One region of the Dyella sp. KRB-257 genome, then DNA from elsewhere that is predicted to be linked to it. Evidence: predicted binding sites of a transcription regulator. Region 1 holds the regulator's gene; the other holds the start of a gene.
The links. Region 1 encodes sigma-54, which starts transcription at its own class of promoters, with help from an activator protein. Its sites were predicted from a motif close to TGGCACGNGCNTTGC; they were not measured.
Positions count from the first base shown of each region.

Region 2: a site for sigma-54 is predicted at 5,713-5,727, ahead of glnA (type I glutamate--ammonia ligase). Genes of this name have one in related genera too.

Region 1 covers NZ_JBMSDZ010000002.1:74,958-82,015, reverse strand. Annotated here, with positions in the region: gene lptC (LPS export ABC transporter periplasmic protein LptC) at 1-341, shown strand, start outside; gene lptA (lipopolysaccharide transport periplasmic protein LptA) at 313-867, shown strand; gene lptB (LPS export ABC transporter ATP-binding protein) at 871-1,590, shown strand; gene ACO2Q2_RS01805 (RNA polymerase factor sigma-54) at 1,721-3,193, shown strand; gene hpf (ribosome hibernation-promoting factor, HPF/YfiA family) at 3,339-3,668, shown strand; gene hprK (HPr(Ser) kinase/phosphatase) at 3,844-4,794, shown strand; gene rapZ (RNase adapter RapZ) at 4,800-5,705, shown strand; gene ACO2Q2_RS01785 (PTS sugar transporter subunit IIA) at 5,710-6,102, shown strand; gene ACO2Q2_RS01780 (HPr family phosphocarrier protein) at 6,095-6,364, shown strand; gene ptsP (phosphoenolpyruvate--protein phosphotransferase) at 6,485-7,058, shown strand, end outside.
Region 2 covers NZ_JBMSDZ010000026.1:9,779-16,836, reverse strand. Annotated here, with positions in the region: gene ACO2Q2_RS15305 (ABC transporter ATP-binding protein) at 1-115, shown strand, start outside; gene ACO2Q2_RS15300 (hypothetical protein) at 112-429, shown strand; gene ACO2Q2_RS15295 (AI-2E family transporter) at 426-1,613, shown strand; gene ACO2Q2_RS15290 (undecaprenyl-diphosphate phosphatase) at 1,610-2,407, opposite strand; gene ACO2Q2_RS15285 (TorF family putative porin) at 3,013-3,774, shown strand; gene ACO2Q2_RS15280 (P-II family nitrogen regulator) at 3,858-4,196, shown strand; gene ACO2Q2_RS15275 (ammonium transporter) at 4,217-5,572, shown strand; gene glnA (type I glutamate--ammonia ligase) at 5,764-7,058, shown strand, end outside.

The sequences.
Region 1 (7,058 bases):
TCAACTCGCCGCAGTTCGATCTGCCGTCGAATCAGACGGACGTGCCGGACTGGCGCGGCGAGTCGCTCTACGGCTGGGTCGACAAGGATGGCGACCTGCTCAAGCTGCTCGGCCCGGTGCACATGCACCGCGACGCCTTCGCCGACACCGCCGCCGCCCGGCTCGACACCGCCGACCTGACCATCTGGCCGAAGGACAACCGGATGGAAACCGCCGCCGCGGCGCGGCTGGTGCAAGGCGCCCTTACAATGAGCGGGGTTGGCATGCGCGCCAACCTCACCGACAAACACCTGGAGCTGCTCGATGACGTCCATGTCACGTTCCCGCCGCGCAAACGCTAGCGCCCGGTGGCTGCTGGCCGCCTGCGGCCTGCTTGCCCTGTCCCCGGTCGTCGCCAAGCAGGGCGACCGCGACCAGCCGATGAAGGTCGACGCCAAGTACTTCGAGGGCTTCCAGAAACCCAACACGGTCAGCACGCTCAAGGGCTCCGTGGTGATCCGGCAGGGCACGCTGAAGGCCACCGGCACGCTGGCCAAGGTCTACTTCGACGCCCAGAGCCAGATCAGCCGTGTGGTGCTCACTGGCAGCCCGGCGCACATCGAGCAGCTGGACGACAGCGGCAACCGGATGCTGGGCGACGCTGCCACAATCGACTACGACAACCTCAAGGGCATCGCGGTACTCACCGGCCACGCCTCGGTGAAGCAGCAGGGCCGCGGCGAAGCGCACGGCGACAAGCTCACCTACGACACCGCCAGCAGCCAGATGACCGGCGAGAGCGGCGGCACCGGCACCGTGCACATGATCTTCCAGCCGAAGAAAAAGCCGGCCGCACCGGCACCGGCCGCCAGCAGCAAGCAGCCCTGATCGATGCTCTCTGCCGAAGGCCTCCAGAAGCGTTTCCGCTCGCGCCAGGTCGTGCGCGACTTCGGGTTCTCCATCCGCCAGGGCGAGGTGGTGGGCCTGCTCGGCCCCAACGGCGCCGGCAAGACCACCTGCTTCTACATGGTGGTGGGCCTGATCGAGGCCGACGCCGGCTCGATCAAGCTCGACCGCCAGGACATCACCGGCCTGCCGATGCACTCGCGCGCCAGGCTGGGCATCGGTTACCTGCCGCAGGAGCCGTCGGTATTCCGCCGCCTGAGCGTGGCCGACAACATCATGGCGGTGCTGGAGCTGCGCGACGGATTGGGCGCCAGGGAGCGCGCCGCCGAGCAGGAAAACCTGCTCGAAGAGCTGAAGATCGCCCACATCGCCGACCAGAAGGGCATCAGCCTGTCCGGCGGCGAGCGGCGCCGGGTGGAAATCGCCCGGGCGCTGGCCGCACAGCCGCGCTACATGCTGCTGGACGAACCCTTCGCCGGCGTCGATCCGATCTCGGTGGGCGAGATCCAGCGCATCGTGCGCCACCTCAAGGAACGCGGCATCGGCGTGCTGATCACCGACCACAACGTGCGCGAGACGCTGGGCATCTGCGACCGCGCGTACATCCTCAACGAGGGCGAGGTGCTGTCCCGCGGCACCCCGGCGCACATCCTGGCCGACGAAAAGGTGCGCGAGGTCTACCTGGGGCGCGAGTTCCGCCTCTGAGTCCGCCGGAGCCGCCCGGACGGCACGTGGCCATTGGTCGTTTATCGGGGCGCCGATCCCGATCCGCAAGGCTGTTCGACCCCGCGGGCTGGGGTTAGGATGGGGTCGCGATCCACCTCCCCCGGTCGGTATGAAACCCGGACTCCAGTTCCGCCTCCATCAGCAGCTGACCCTGACGCCGCAGTTGCAGCAGGCGATCCGCCTGCTGCAGCTCTCGCAGCTGGAGCTCGAGGCGGAACTGCGCCAGATCGCCGAGGGCAACCCGCTGCTGGAGTTCGCCGAAGAAGCGGAATCGACCGAGGAAGGCGAGGAAGCCGAAGGCAGCTACCTGCCCGAAGGCGGCAGCCATACGTCGAGCAGCACCGGCGACGAGCCTGACACCGGCGACGCACCCGAATGGGCCGACGGCGACGGCGCCAGCGAGCGGCCGATGGACTTCTCCCTCGGCAGCAGCGTCGGCAGCGGCAGCGGCTCGCGCGGCGACGAGGATTTCGAACCGCAGAACGCGGCCGTCGAGACGCTGGCCGAACACCTGCTGTGGCAGCTGAACCTGTCCGGCTTCGACCCGCGCCAGCGCGTGATCGCCGCCGTGATCATCGACGCGCTCAATCCGGACGGCTACCTCACCGAAAACGCCGAAGCCCTGCTGGCGGCCCTGCCGGCCACGCTGCAGGTCAGCGAGGAGGAACTCGAAGCGGTGCGCCGCCGGGTGCAGACCACCTTCGACCCGGTGGGCGTGGCCAGCCGCGATCTGCGCGACTGCCTGCGCGTGCAACTGGAGCAGTTCGACCCGGCCGCCACCCCGCAGCGCGAGCTGGCCCTGCGCATCGTCGAGGGCGAGCTGGACCTGCTGGCCCGCAACGACGTCGGCAAGCTCGCCCGCAAGCTGCGCGCGGACGAAAACGACGTGGTCGCCGCCTCGGCGCTGATCCGCAGCCTCGACCCGCGCCCCGGCGCCGCAATGGATGCCACCCCGGTCGAGTACGTGGCACCCGACGTGTATGCCTACAAGGACGGCAACCGCTGGAAAGTCAGCCTGAACGCCGATTGCCAGCCGCGACTCGGCCTTAACCAGCACTATTGCAACCTGATCGCCAAGGCCCGCGGCGAGGACGCGAGCTGGATGCGCGGACAGCTGCAGGAGGCGCGGTGGTTGATCAAGAGCCTGGAATCGCGGGCCGAGACCCTGCTCAAGGTGGCCGAGGCGATCGTGCGGCGGCAGAGCGCGTTCCTCGACTACGGCCCCGAGGCGATGCATCCGCTGGTGCTGCGCGAGGTGGCCGAGGAAGTGGGCATGCACGAGTCGACCATCTCCCGTGTGACGACGCGCAAATACATCCACACGCCACGCGGTACATTCGAGCTCAAGCACTTCTTTTCCAGCGGCGTGTCCACCGAGGACGGCGGCAGCGCCTCGTCCACGGCGATCCAGGCCATGCTGCGCAAACTCGTCGACGCGGAGGACCCGCGCAAACCCTTGTCCGACCAGGCGCTCGCCGAGGAACTGCACCGCAAGGGCATCCAGGTGGCGCGCCGCACCGTCGCCAAATACCGGGAGGTCCTGCGCATACCCAGCTCCAGCGAACGCCAGCGCGCCGGCTGAACGGTTCGCGCCAGCCGCGGAACCTTGGCGAGGCGACGGCGTCGGAAGGGGCAGCACCAGATGACTGTGGATGCGCACCGGGCATGCGGCCCGGCCGACGCATCGAATCACGCCGCGAAGGCGGCAGTACCAGAGGAGGCGCAACATGCAATTCCAACTCAGCGGCCAGCACGTCGATATCACCGAAGCCATGCGCGCGCATGTCACCGACCAGCTCGACCGCCTCACCCGCCTCGATGACCGATTGACCAGCCTGGCCGTGGTGCTCTCGCTGGACAAGCTGCAACAGAAGGCGGAAGGAACGTTGCATACCTCCTCCGGCGCCCTGCTCCATGCCGAGGCCTTCGAGCCGGACATGTACATCTCCATCGACATGATGTTCGACAAGCTGGTGACCCAGTTGCGCAGGCACCGCGAGAAAGTGTGCGACAAGCACAAGGCCGAAGTGCGCCGCGACGAGCGCCTGTACGGCTGAGCCGCTCCTGCATCGGCACGATCCACCCGCGGCCCGCCCCTTCGGCGGGCCGCTCCCGTTTCGACCCGGGCACGTTCGACCCGGGCACGCTGCGCCGCCGCGGCACAAGCTGGCACAATGGCCCTTGCGCTCCGGCGGCCACAGCGGCCGCCGGCCCGGCGAAAGGACCCATGACGTGGACCGGCTCACTGCCCGACAACTCTTCGATGGCGTGCATGAGCGCATGGCGCTGCGCTGGGTGGCCGGCATGCGCGGCGAGGGCCGCGTGCTGGAACGCGGCGTGACGCAGACGCGCCGCCCCTCGCTGGTCGGCTACCTCAACGTCATCTACCCGAACAAGATCCAGATCATCGGCACCGAGGAGCTGAAGTACCTCGACGAGCTCGACTCGCGCCAGCGCTGGGAGGCGATCAACAAGATCGCCGCCTACCAGCCGGTGGCGCTGATCGTCACCAAGGACCAGACGGTGCCCTCGGACCTGCGCGAAGTGGCCGAGGAAACCAACACCCCGCTGTGGATCAGCGCCAAGCGCGGCCATGAACTGCTGACCTGGATGCAGTACCACCTGGCGCGCATGCTGGCGCCGCGCATCACCCTGCACGGCGTGTTCCTGGAGGTGTTCTCGATCGGCGTGCTGATCACCGGCGAGTCCGGTTCAGGCAAGAGCGAGCTGGCGCTGGAGCTGATCAGCCGCGGCCACCGGCTGGTCGCCGACGACGCCACCGAATTCACCCTGATCGCGCCGGACGTGATCGACGGCACCTGCCCCGAACTGCTGCAGGATCTGCTGGAGGTACGTGGCCTGGGCGTGCTCAACGTGCGCGAGATGTTCGGCCACACCGCAGTCAAGCCGTCCAAGTACCTGCGCCTGGTGATCCACCTCAAGCCCCTGCGCGACGGCGAGGACACCGACGCACTGACCCGCCTCACCGGCGACATCGGGCATCGCGAGGTGTTCGAGGTACCCGTGCCGATGATCACCATCCCGGTGGCACCAGGGCGCAACCTCGGCGTGCTGGTCGAGGCGGCGGTGCGCAACCACGCGCTCAAGAGCAAGGGCTTCGATCCGGCGCAGACCTTCATCGACCGCCAGGCGCACCAGATGCGCCGCCTGCCCCCATGGTGACGTGTGTGGACCCTGACGACACCGCAGTGATTGCCCAGGCCGGAGCCAACGCCGTGCACCTGGCGGTACTCACCGGCATGTCCGGCGGCGGCAAGACCGTCGCCCTGCGCGCGCTGGAAGACCTCGAGTTCTACTGCGTGGACAACCTGCCGGCCAGCCTGCTGCCGCGGCTGGTGAATGCCGTGCTGGAAGACCGCGGCGGCCAGCGCATGACGCGCATCGCGGTGGGCGTGGACGCGCGCAACCGCGAGCACGACATCGAGATCATGCCCAGCGTGCTGTCCGAGCTCGCCGACGCAGGCGTGCAGGTACACCTGATCTTCCTCGACTGCCGCGACGAGGTGCTGATCAAGCGTTACTCCGAAACCCGCCGCCGCCATCCGCTGGCCATGCGCAACGTGTCGCTGGCCGACGCCATCGCGGCCGAGCGGCGCCTGCTGCGCCCGCTGATGGGCATCGCCGAGAAAGTGATCGATTCGAGCACGCTCAACGTGCACCAGTTGCGCCGGCTGGTCGCCACCGACTACGCGCGCGCCACCGAAGGGCTCACCGTGATGTTCCAGTCGTTCGCGTTCAAGCGCGGGCTGCCGCTGGATTCGGACTTCGTGTTCGACGCGCGCTGCCTGCCCAATCCGCACTGGCAGCCCAGGCTGCGGCCGCTGTCGGGCAAGGACGTGCCGGTGCGCGAGTTCCTCGACGCCGATCCGCTGGTGGGCGAATACTTCGCAGACACCGTGCGCTGGCTGGAGGACTGGTTGCCGCGCTTCGAGGCGGACGACCGCAGCTACGTCACCGTCTCGATCGGCTGCACCGGCGGTCGCCACCGCTCGGTCTACCTGGTGGAGCAGCTCGCCACGCATTTCCGCGCGCGGCGCGACGGCGTGCTCACCTTCCATCGCGAGCTGGAGTGACGGGGTGAGCGTCGGCGTACTCCTGATGACCCACGAAGCCGTCGGCAAGGCGCTGATCTCCGCCGCGCTGCACGTGATGCCCAAACTGCCGCTGTGCGTCGACGCGGTGGAAGTGCCGCCGCAGGCCGATCCGGAGGTGATGCGTACGCTCACCGCCCGCCACGCCCGCGAGCTCGACCAGGGCGAGGGCGTGCTGGTGCTGGCCGATCTCTACGGCGCCACGCCGTGCAACATCGGGCTGTCGCTGGCCTCGCTCGGGGTCCATCTGCGCTGCGTGTCGGGGCTCAACCTGCCGATGCTGCTGCGCGTGCTCAACTATGCGGACAAGCCGCTGGACGAACTGGTGGAAATCGCCGCCAGCGGTGGCCGCGGAGGAATCTTCATCGACCATGCTTGAAAAAGAAATCGTGGTATCCAACCGGCTCGGCCTGCACGCGCGCGCCTCGGCCAAGCTGGTGCAGCTGGTGCAGGGCTTCAAGTCCACCGTGTGGCTGATCAGCAAGGGGCGCGAGGTGAATGCCCAGAGCATCATGGGCGTGATGATGCTGGCGGCCGGCATCGGCACCACGCTGACCGTGCGGACCGACGGCCCGGACGAACAGACCGCGCTGGACGCGGTCATCGACCTGTTCGAGCGCAAATTCGACGAGGGCGGATGAGATGAACGCAGGGACGAACACACCGCAGGCGCAAACACCGGGGGCGGCGACGATGACGCGCAGGCGCAGTCGCGTCCTGCCCGCGCCAGGCGCGCCCATCCCCGGCGATGGTGGCCACGCATGAGGCAGAGCCTGCCCGGCACCGTCGCCGCCCGGGGCATGTGCCTGGGCCGCGCGCGCCTCGTGCAGCCGAGCCGCTACGCGGTGGACAACCGTCCGCTGGGCGAAGACGAGGTCGACGCCGAACTGGAACTGCTGCACCTGGCGCTGGACACCGCCCGGCAGGAGCTGCGCGAGCTGCGCACCAAGCTTCACGGCGCGCTGGCGCGCGAGGTGAACGAGTTCATCGACGCGCACACCCTGCTGCTGGACGATCCGGAGATGCTGCGCGGGCTCGACGACATGATCCGCATCGGCCACTACCGCGCCGGCGCCGCGCTGAAGAAGCAGCGCGACCGCATCGCCGCCGTGTTCGAGGCGATGGACGACCCCTACCTGCGCAGCCGGCGCGAGGATGTCGACCAGGTGATCAACCGGGTGATCTCCGCACTGCAGCGCCAGACCACCGCCGAGGAGCGCAAGCTGGCCGCGCGCGTGGGCGAGATCCTGATCGCCGACACCATCGCGCCGGGCGACATGGCACACCTGGCCGGCCACGGCCTGCTCGGCGTGGTCGCCAGTTCGGGCAGCCCCT
Region 2 (7,058 bases), on a different contig from region 1:
GGCGACGCGCGGCGAGTTCGGTGCGATGATGCGCGATGTCGCCGGCAAGGCCCGCCGCGCCGACGACGCGACCGCTGCCGCGACGGTCGACCCGACCCGGAACGCCCCGCCATGAAGATCGCCCGCCAGCTCGCCCAGGTCCAGCTCGCCCAGGCTGAAGTGCGCGCCGCGCGTGCCGGTGTCGGCATGCCGGTCGATGCGCTGCTCGGGCGCGTGCGCAACCATCCGTTCGTCAGCGTGGGCGTGGCCGCCGGCGCGGGCGTGGCGATGGCGCAGATGGACTTCCATCCGCTGCGCGTGCCGGGCGTGGGCGGCCTGCTCGGCGGCGGCGTGCTGGAGCTGGTCGGCTACGGCGTGCGCCTGCTGGCCGACAGCGGCCTGGTGTCGTCCGGCCGCGCGACGACGGCGGAGTCCGCGGACGCGGCATGAGCACGCTCGACCCGGTGCCCGAACAAGCGATCGACCCGGGCGCAGCGCCGCCGCTCGCGGCGCCCGGATCGGATCTGCAGCTGACCGCCGCCGAGGTCCTGCCGCCGCCCACGCGGAAAGGCTTGCCCACGGTGCGCGGCACGCGGCGCAACATCGAGACGATCCGCTTCGTGCTCGGCGCGCTGCTGCTGCTGGCGGTGCTGTACACCATCACCCTGATCAAGGTGCTGCTGATCCCGCTGGTGCTGGCGGCGTTCCTGGGCGTGGCGCTCAACCCGATCGTGGCGCTGGGCACGCGGCTGCGCCTGCCGCGCTGGTTCAGTGCCAGCGTGCTGATGCTGGGGCTGATGGCCGGCATCGGCGCCGGCGCGGTGGCGCTGGCGCAGCCGGCGCTGGGCTGGTTCCACGATGCGCCGACCGCGCTGCGCAATTTCGTGCCCAAGCTCAAGGGCATCACCCAGCCGCTGGAAGCGGCCAGTCGCGCCACCCAGAGCCTGGTCGGCGGCCAGGCCGCCGTGCGCGTGCAGCCGCCGCGGCAGGCGGCGGTGGCGATCACCGCCTGGGACGTGCTGGCTGCCGCGCCCAAGGTGCTGGCCGCCGTGCTCACCGTGGTGCTGCTGGTGTTCTTCTTCCTGATCTACGGCGACGACCTGCTGCGGCGACTGGTGGAGATCGTGCCGAACTTTCGCCACAAGAAGCACGCCGTGGCGATCGTGCGCAGCATCCAGACAGAGGTGTCGCACTACATCCTCACCACCGCGCTGATCAACATCACGCTGGGCACGCTGACCGCCGGCATGCTGTGGCTGCTGCACGTGCCCGATCCGCTGCTGTGGGGCAGCATCGCGATGATCGCCAACTTCATTCCCTATGTCGGCGCGATCACCACCACCACCATCCTGCTGCTGGTCGGCCTGATCAACTTCCGCGAGCTGGGCCAGGCGGTGCTGCCGGCGGTGCTGTTCGCCTGCATCACCGTGGTGGAAGGCAACCTGATCACGCCGATGATCCTGGGCCGGCGCATGCGGGTGAGCCCGGTGGCGATCCTGATCTGGCTGCTGCTGTGGGGCTTCCTGTGGGGCATCCCCGGCGCGTTGCTGGCGGTGCCCATGCTGACCAGCGCCAAGCTGATCGCCGAGCGCGTGCGCGGCTGGCAGTGGTTCGCGCTGATGGTGCAGCGCTAGCCGCCGGTCGGCATCAGCGCCAGCAAGGCGATGCCCAGCGCGATGCGATAGATCGAGAAGGCGGTGAAGCGGTGGCTGCGGATGTAGCCGAGCAGCCACTTCACCGCCGCGAAGGCGACCACCGCCGATACCACGAAGCCGACGCCGAGCGCGGTCCAGTCCTCGTGTGCGGCGCCGCCGTTCCTGAGCACCTTCAACAACTCGTAGCCGGTGGCCGCGTACATGGTGGGGATGCCGACCAGGAACGCGAACTCGGTCGCCGCGGCGCGATCGCCGGTGCCGGCGAGCAGGGCGGTGAAGATGGTCGCCGACGAGCGCGACGTGCCGGGAAAAATGCCCGCCACCATCTGCGCGATGCCGACCAGGATCGCCACCGGCCAGGTGATCGTGCGGCTCGGCGGGCGCCGCGCCGCGAGTTGCTCGGCGCCGAGCATCCACACGCCGCCGATCACCAGCGCCCACGCCACCGGCGTCACCGTCTCGGGCAGCTTGAAGCCCAGCTTCACTGCGATCAGCCCGAGCACCGCAGTGATCAGGAAGGCCACCACCAGCTTGGCCAGGTAGTCGCGGTTGGCCGGATCGCGCCATCGGGTGAGCAGCTGCCAGATGCGCCTCCGGTAGATCAGCGTGACGGCGAGGATCGCGCCGGCCTGGATGCCCACGTTGAACAGGTCCGAGCGCGCACCGAGGCCGAGCTTTTCGGCGATCAGCAGATGGCCGGTGCTGGAGATCGGAAGGAACTCGGTGATGCCCTCGATGATGCCGAGCAGGATGACGCGGAGCAGATCGATCACGTGATGCAAACCCTGGGTGAGCGCGACCGCTGCGGCCGCCGGAAGGGGCGACAGCATACGGGTTGGCGTGGACAAAGCGATGGCCGACGGCGGGCCGCGCAAGGGCTTGCGAGGGCGCCCGCGCATGGCGAGCGTTTCGCGGCGGTCGATGGTGCATCGCAAAACGCTTGTGACGAATGGTGATAAGCAAGCGCGCGTCACCATATTGCAACGCAACAATCACTGAGGCAGGATCGAACTGCAGGAAGCGCTCGATCCGCGCTTTGAAGGCAGCGTCCATGTCGCGCCTCGAGCCATGGCGGATCGGTTGATCGGGGGACCACCGACCGGCTGGGCGCGCGACATCCGCGCCGCCGTGACGCCACGTTTCCTCGCATCAGCTTCTGCCGCGATCCGCCCGGAGGCGCGTCGCCCGTTCTGCGCCGGCCGCCTGCGGCCGGCCCGCTCCGCTTCACACCTGCTCACCCATCGCGCGCCCTCGGCGCGGCGGTGCCGGGATCGGCTGCGCCATCGCCGAAGCGGGTGATCGCTTGATTCACGCGTGTGTTCTATGGACGTCCAGACGTCCATACGACGCACGTTCACTCTGGCGCGGGAGGGTTGCGATGAAACGATGCATGCGGGGAATGGTGTGGGGCATGGCCGTGGGTGTGGCGAGTACGGCCACGCCGGCGCTGGCGGACGATGCGCCGGCCAGCGCGGTGGTGGGCAGCGTGGCGGTGGTCAACGACTACCTGTTCCGCGGCCTGTCGCAGACCAACTGGAAGCCGGCGGTGCAGCCGGGCATCGAATACGACCACGCCAGCGGCTGGTACGTCGGCGCGTGGGGCAGCAACATCAGCTGGCTGTCCGATGCCTCCACCGATGCGGCGCGCATCTCCTCCAGCGTGGAGCTGGATTTCTACACCGGCTACCGCGGCAGCTTCGGCAGCGACATCAGCTACGACGTCGGCATCTACGAGTACTACTACCCGGGCAGCTATCCGGCGGGCTTCACCCGGCCGTATACCACCGAGGTCTACGGCTCGCTGGGCTACAAGGGCGTGACGCTGAAGTACTCGCATGCGCTCACCAACCTGTTCGGCTTCACCGACAGCAAGAACTCTGCTTACGTCGATCTCTCCTACAACGTGGAGTTCAGCCCGGGCTGGACGCTGAACCTGCATGCCGGCCACCAGAAGGTGCGGCACGTCGCGGGCGCCTCCTACAGCGACTGGAAGGTGGGCGTGACCCGGGCCTTCGACCACGGCTACTCGGTGTCGCTGGGCTACTACGACACCCATGCCTCGCGCAGCGTCTACACCAACGCCGACGGCCATTTCGTCGGGCGCGCCACCGGCATTCTCACGCTCGGCAAGGCGTTCTGATCGGACCTCGCGCGGCGGCGGTGGTGCCGCCGTGCGCATCGAGATGGGCATGACGGGGAAACCAGCATGAAGGGGAGACAGGCATGAAACTGATCAGTTGCATCATCCGGCCGTACAAGCTCGACGAGGTGCGCGATGCGCTCGCCGCGGCCGGCGTCAGCGGCATCACGGTGAGTGAAGTGCGCGGCTTCGGCCGGCAGAAGGGCCACACCGAGCTGTATCGCGGCGCGGAGTACGTGGTGGACTTCCTGCCCAAGCTGAAGGTGGACGTGGTCGTCACGGATGACCAGCTCGACGGCGTGCTGGAGGCGATCCAGCAGTCCGCCAGGACCGGCAGCGTGGGCGACGGCAAGATCTTCGTCAGCCCGGTCGACCAGGTCATCCGCATCCGCACCGGCGAACTCGACGCCGACGCCCTCTGACTCCGACCGCGAGGTTTTCCATGAAACAGATCGTGCTTTCCCGTCCCGTGCGCGCCTTGCCCGCGTGGCTGCCGACCCTGCTGCTGCTGTGCCTGCTGGCGCTGTCGCCGGCTTCCCATGCGGCCGATGCCGCGCCGGTGGTGGACAAGGGCGATGTCGCCTGGATGCTCACCTCCACCCTGCTGGTGCTGCTGATGACGGTGCCCGGCCTGGCCCTGTTCTACGGCGGCCTGGTGCGTTCGAAGAACGTGCTGTCGGTGCTGATGCAGGTGATGACGGTGTTCTCGATGATCCTGGTGCTGTGGGTGATCTACGGCTACAGCCTGGCGTTCAACGGCGGCAACGCGGTCATCGGCAACCTGGACAAGCTGTTCCTCAAGGGCGTCACCAAGGACAGCCTGGCGGCCACCTTCAGCGCCGGCGTGGCGTTGCCCGAATACGTGTTCGTGGTGTTCCAGTCCACCTTCGCCGGCATCACCGGCGCGCTGATCGTGGGCTCGTTCGCCGAACGCATGCGCTTTCGCGCCGTGCTCGCCTTCGTCGCGCTGTGGTTCACCTTCGCCTACCTGCCGATCGCGCACATGGTCTGGTACGGACCGGACGGTTTCCTGTTCGCCAAGGGCGCGCTGGATTTTGCCGGCGGCACGGTGGTGCACATCAACGCGGGTATCGCCGGCCTGGTCGGTGCGTACATGGTCGGCCCGCGGCTGGGCCTGGGCCGCGAGTCGATGAAGCCGCACAACGTCACCTTCACCATGATCGGCGCGGCGATCCTGTGGGTGGGCTGGTTCGGCTTCAACGCCGGCTCCAACCTGGAGGCGAACGCGGGCGCGGGCCTGGCCTTCATCAACACTTTGCTGGCCACCGCCGCGGCGGTGCTGGCGTGGCTGCTGCTGGAGGCGGTGACCAAGGGCAAGCCCTCGATGGTCGGCGGCGCCTCGGGCGCGGTGGCGGGACTGGTGGCGATCACCCCGGCCTGCGGCACGGTCGGCCCGATGGGCTCGCTGGTGATCGGCGCGCTGGCCAGCGTGGCCTGCGTATGGGGCGTCACCGGCCTGAAGAAGCTGCTGCGCGCGGACGATGCACTGGACGTGTTCGGCGTGCACGGCATCGGCGGCATCCTCGGCGCGCTGCTCACCGGCGTGTTCAGCGCGCCCGCGCTCGGCGGTACCGGCTTCGGCAGCGGCAACAGCTCCATCGCCCAGCAGCTGGGCGTGCAGGCGCTGGGGGTCGGCATCACGCTGGCATGGAGCGGCGTGGTCTCGGTGATCGCGTATCTGCTCGTGAAGCTGGTCTTCGGGCTGCGGGTGCCGGCCGACGCCGAGCGCGAGGGCCTGGACATCACCTCGCACGGCGAGAGCGCGTACGAAAGCTGAGCTAGGAGTCCGTCACTCCGGGGCGGGAATGCTCCTTTTTGGTGCAATGCTGCGCTGTGTTGCCCATGTATGATGCGAGCGGTGCCCTGCGGGGCGCCGCTCGCCCTTGTCCCACGCCACTTTGACGCCTTGCGGCGTCGTGGCATGACGCTTGCTAAAACCCAACAGCCAATCCCACCCGAGGTTTTTCCATGTCCGTTGCCAAAGTGCTTGACCTGATCCAGGAGCATGACGTCGAGTTCGTCGATTTCCGCTTCGTCGACATGCTGGGCAAGCAGCACCACGTCACCTTCCCCGTCCATACCATCGATGAAGGCACCTTCGAGGACGGCAAGATGTTCGACGGCTCGTCGATCTCGGGCTGGAAGGGCATCAACGAGTCGGACATGATCCTGATGCCCGATCCGGACACCGCCTACCTCGATCCGTTCAGCTCGCACACGCAGGTGGTGATCCACTGCGACGTGCTCGAGCCCTCGACCATGCAGGCGTACGGCCGCGACCCGCGCTCGATCGCCAAGCGCGGCGAGGCCTTCCTCAAGTCCACCGGCATCGCCGACACGGCGTTCTTCGGCCCGGAGCCGGAGTTCTTCATCTTCGACTCGGTGCGCTGGCAGAACGACATGGGTCGGGTGTTCTACGAGATCGGCTCCGAAGAAGCCGCCTGGAGCTCGCGCTACAAGTACGACGGCGACAACACCGGCCACCGTCCGGGCGTGAAGGGCGGCTATTTCCCGGTCAGCCCGGTCGACTCGCTGGGCGACCTGCGCGCCGACATGTGCAAGGTGCTGGAGTCGCTCGGCCAGGTGGTGGAAGTGCACCATCACGAAGTGGCCAATGCCGGCCAGTGCGAGATCGGCGTCAAGTTCAACACGCTGGTGAAGAAGGCCGACGAGCTGATCACCATGAAGTACGTGGTGAAGAACGTCGCCCACCAGAACGGCAAGACCGTCACCTTCATGCCCAAGCCGATCGTCGGCGACAACGGCAGCGGCATGCACGTGCACCAGTCGCTGTCCAAGGGCGGCGAGAACCTGTTCGCCGGCGATCTCTACGGCGGCCTGAGCCAGACCGCGCTGTGGTACATCGGCGGCATCTTCAAGCACGCCAAGGCGATCAACGCGTTCGCCAACTCCGGCACCAACAGCTACAAGCGCCTGGTGCCGGGCTTCGAGGCGCCGGTGATGCTGGCCTACTCGGCGCGCAACCGCTCGGCGAGCTGCCGCATTCCATACGTGTCCAGCCCCAAGGGCCGCCGCATCGAGGTGCGCTTCCCCGATCCGCTGCAGTCGGGCTACCTCACCTTCACCGCGTTGATGATGGCCGGCCTGGACGGCATCCTGAACAAGATCGATCCGGGCGCGCCGTCGGACAAGGATCTGTACGACCTGCCGCCGGAAGAGGAGAAGAACATCCCGCAGGTGTGCTCCAGCCTCGACGCCGCGCTGGAAGCGCTGGACAGGGACCGCGAGTTCCTCAAGGCCGG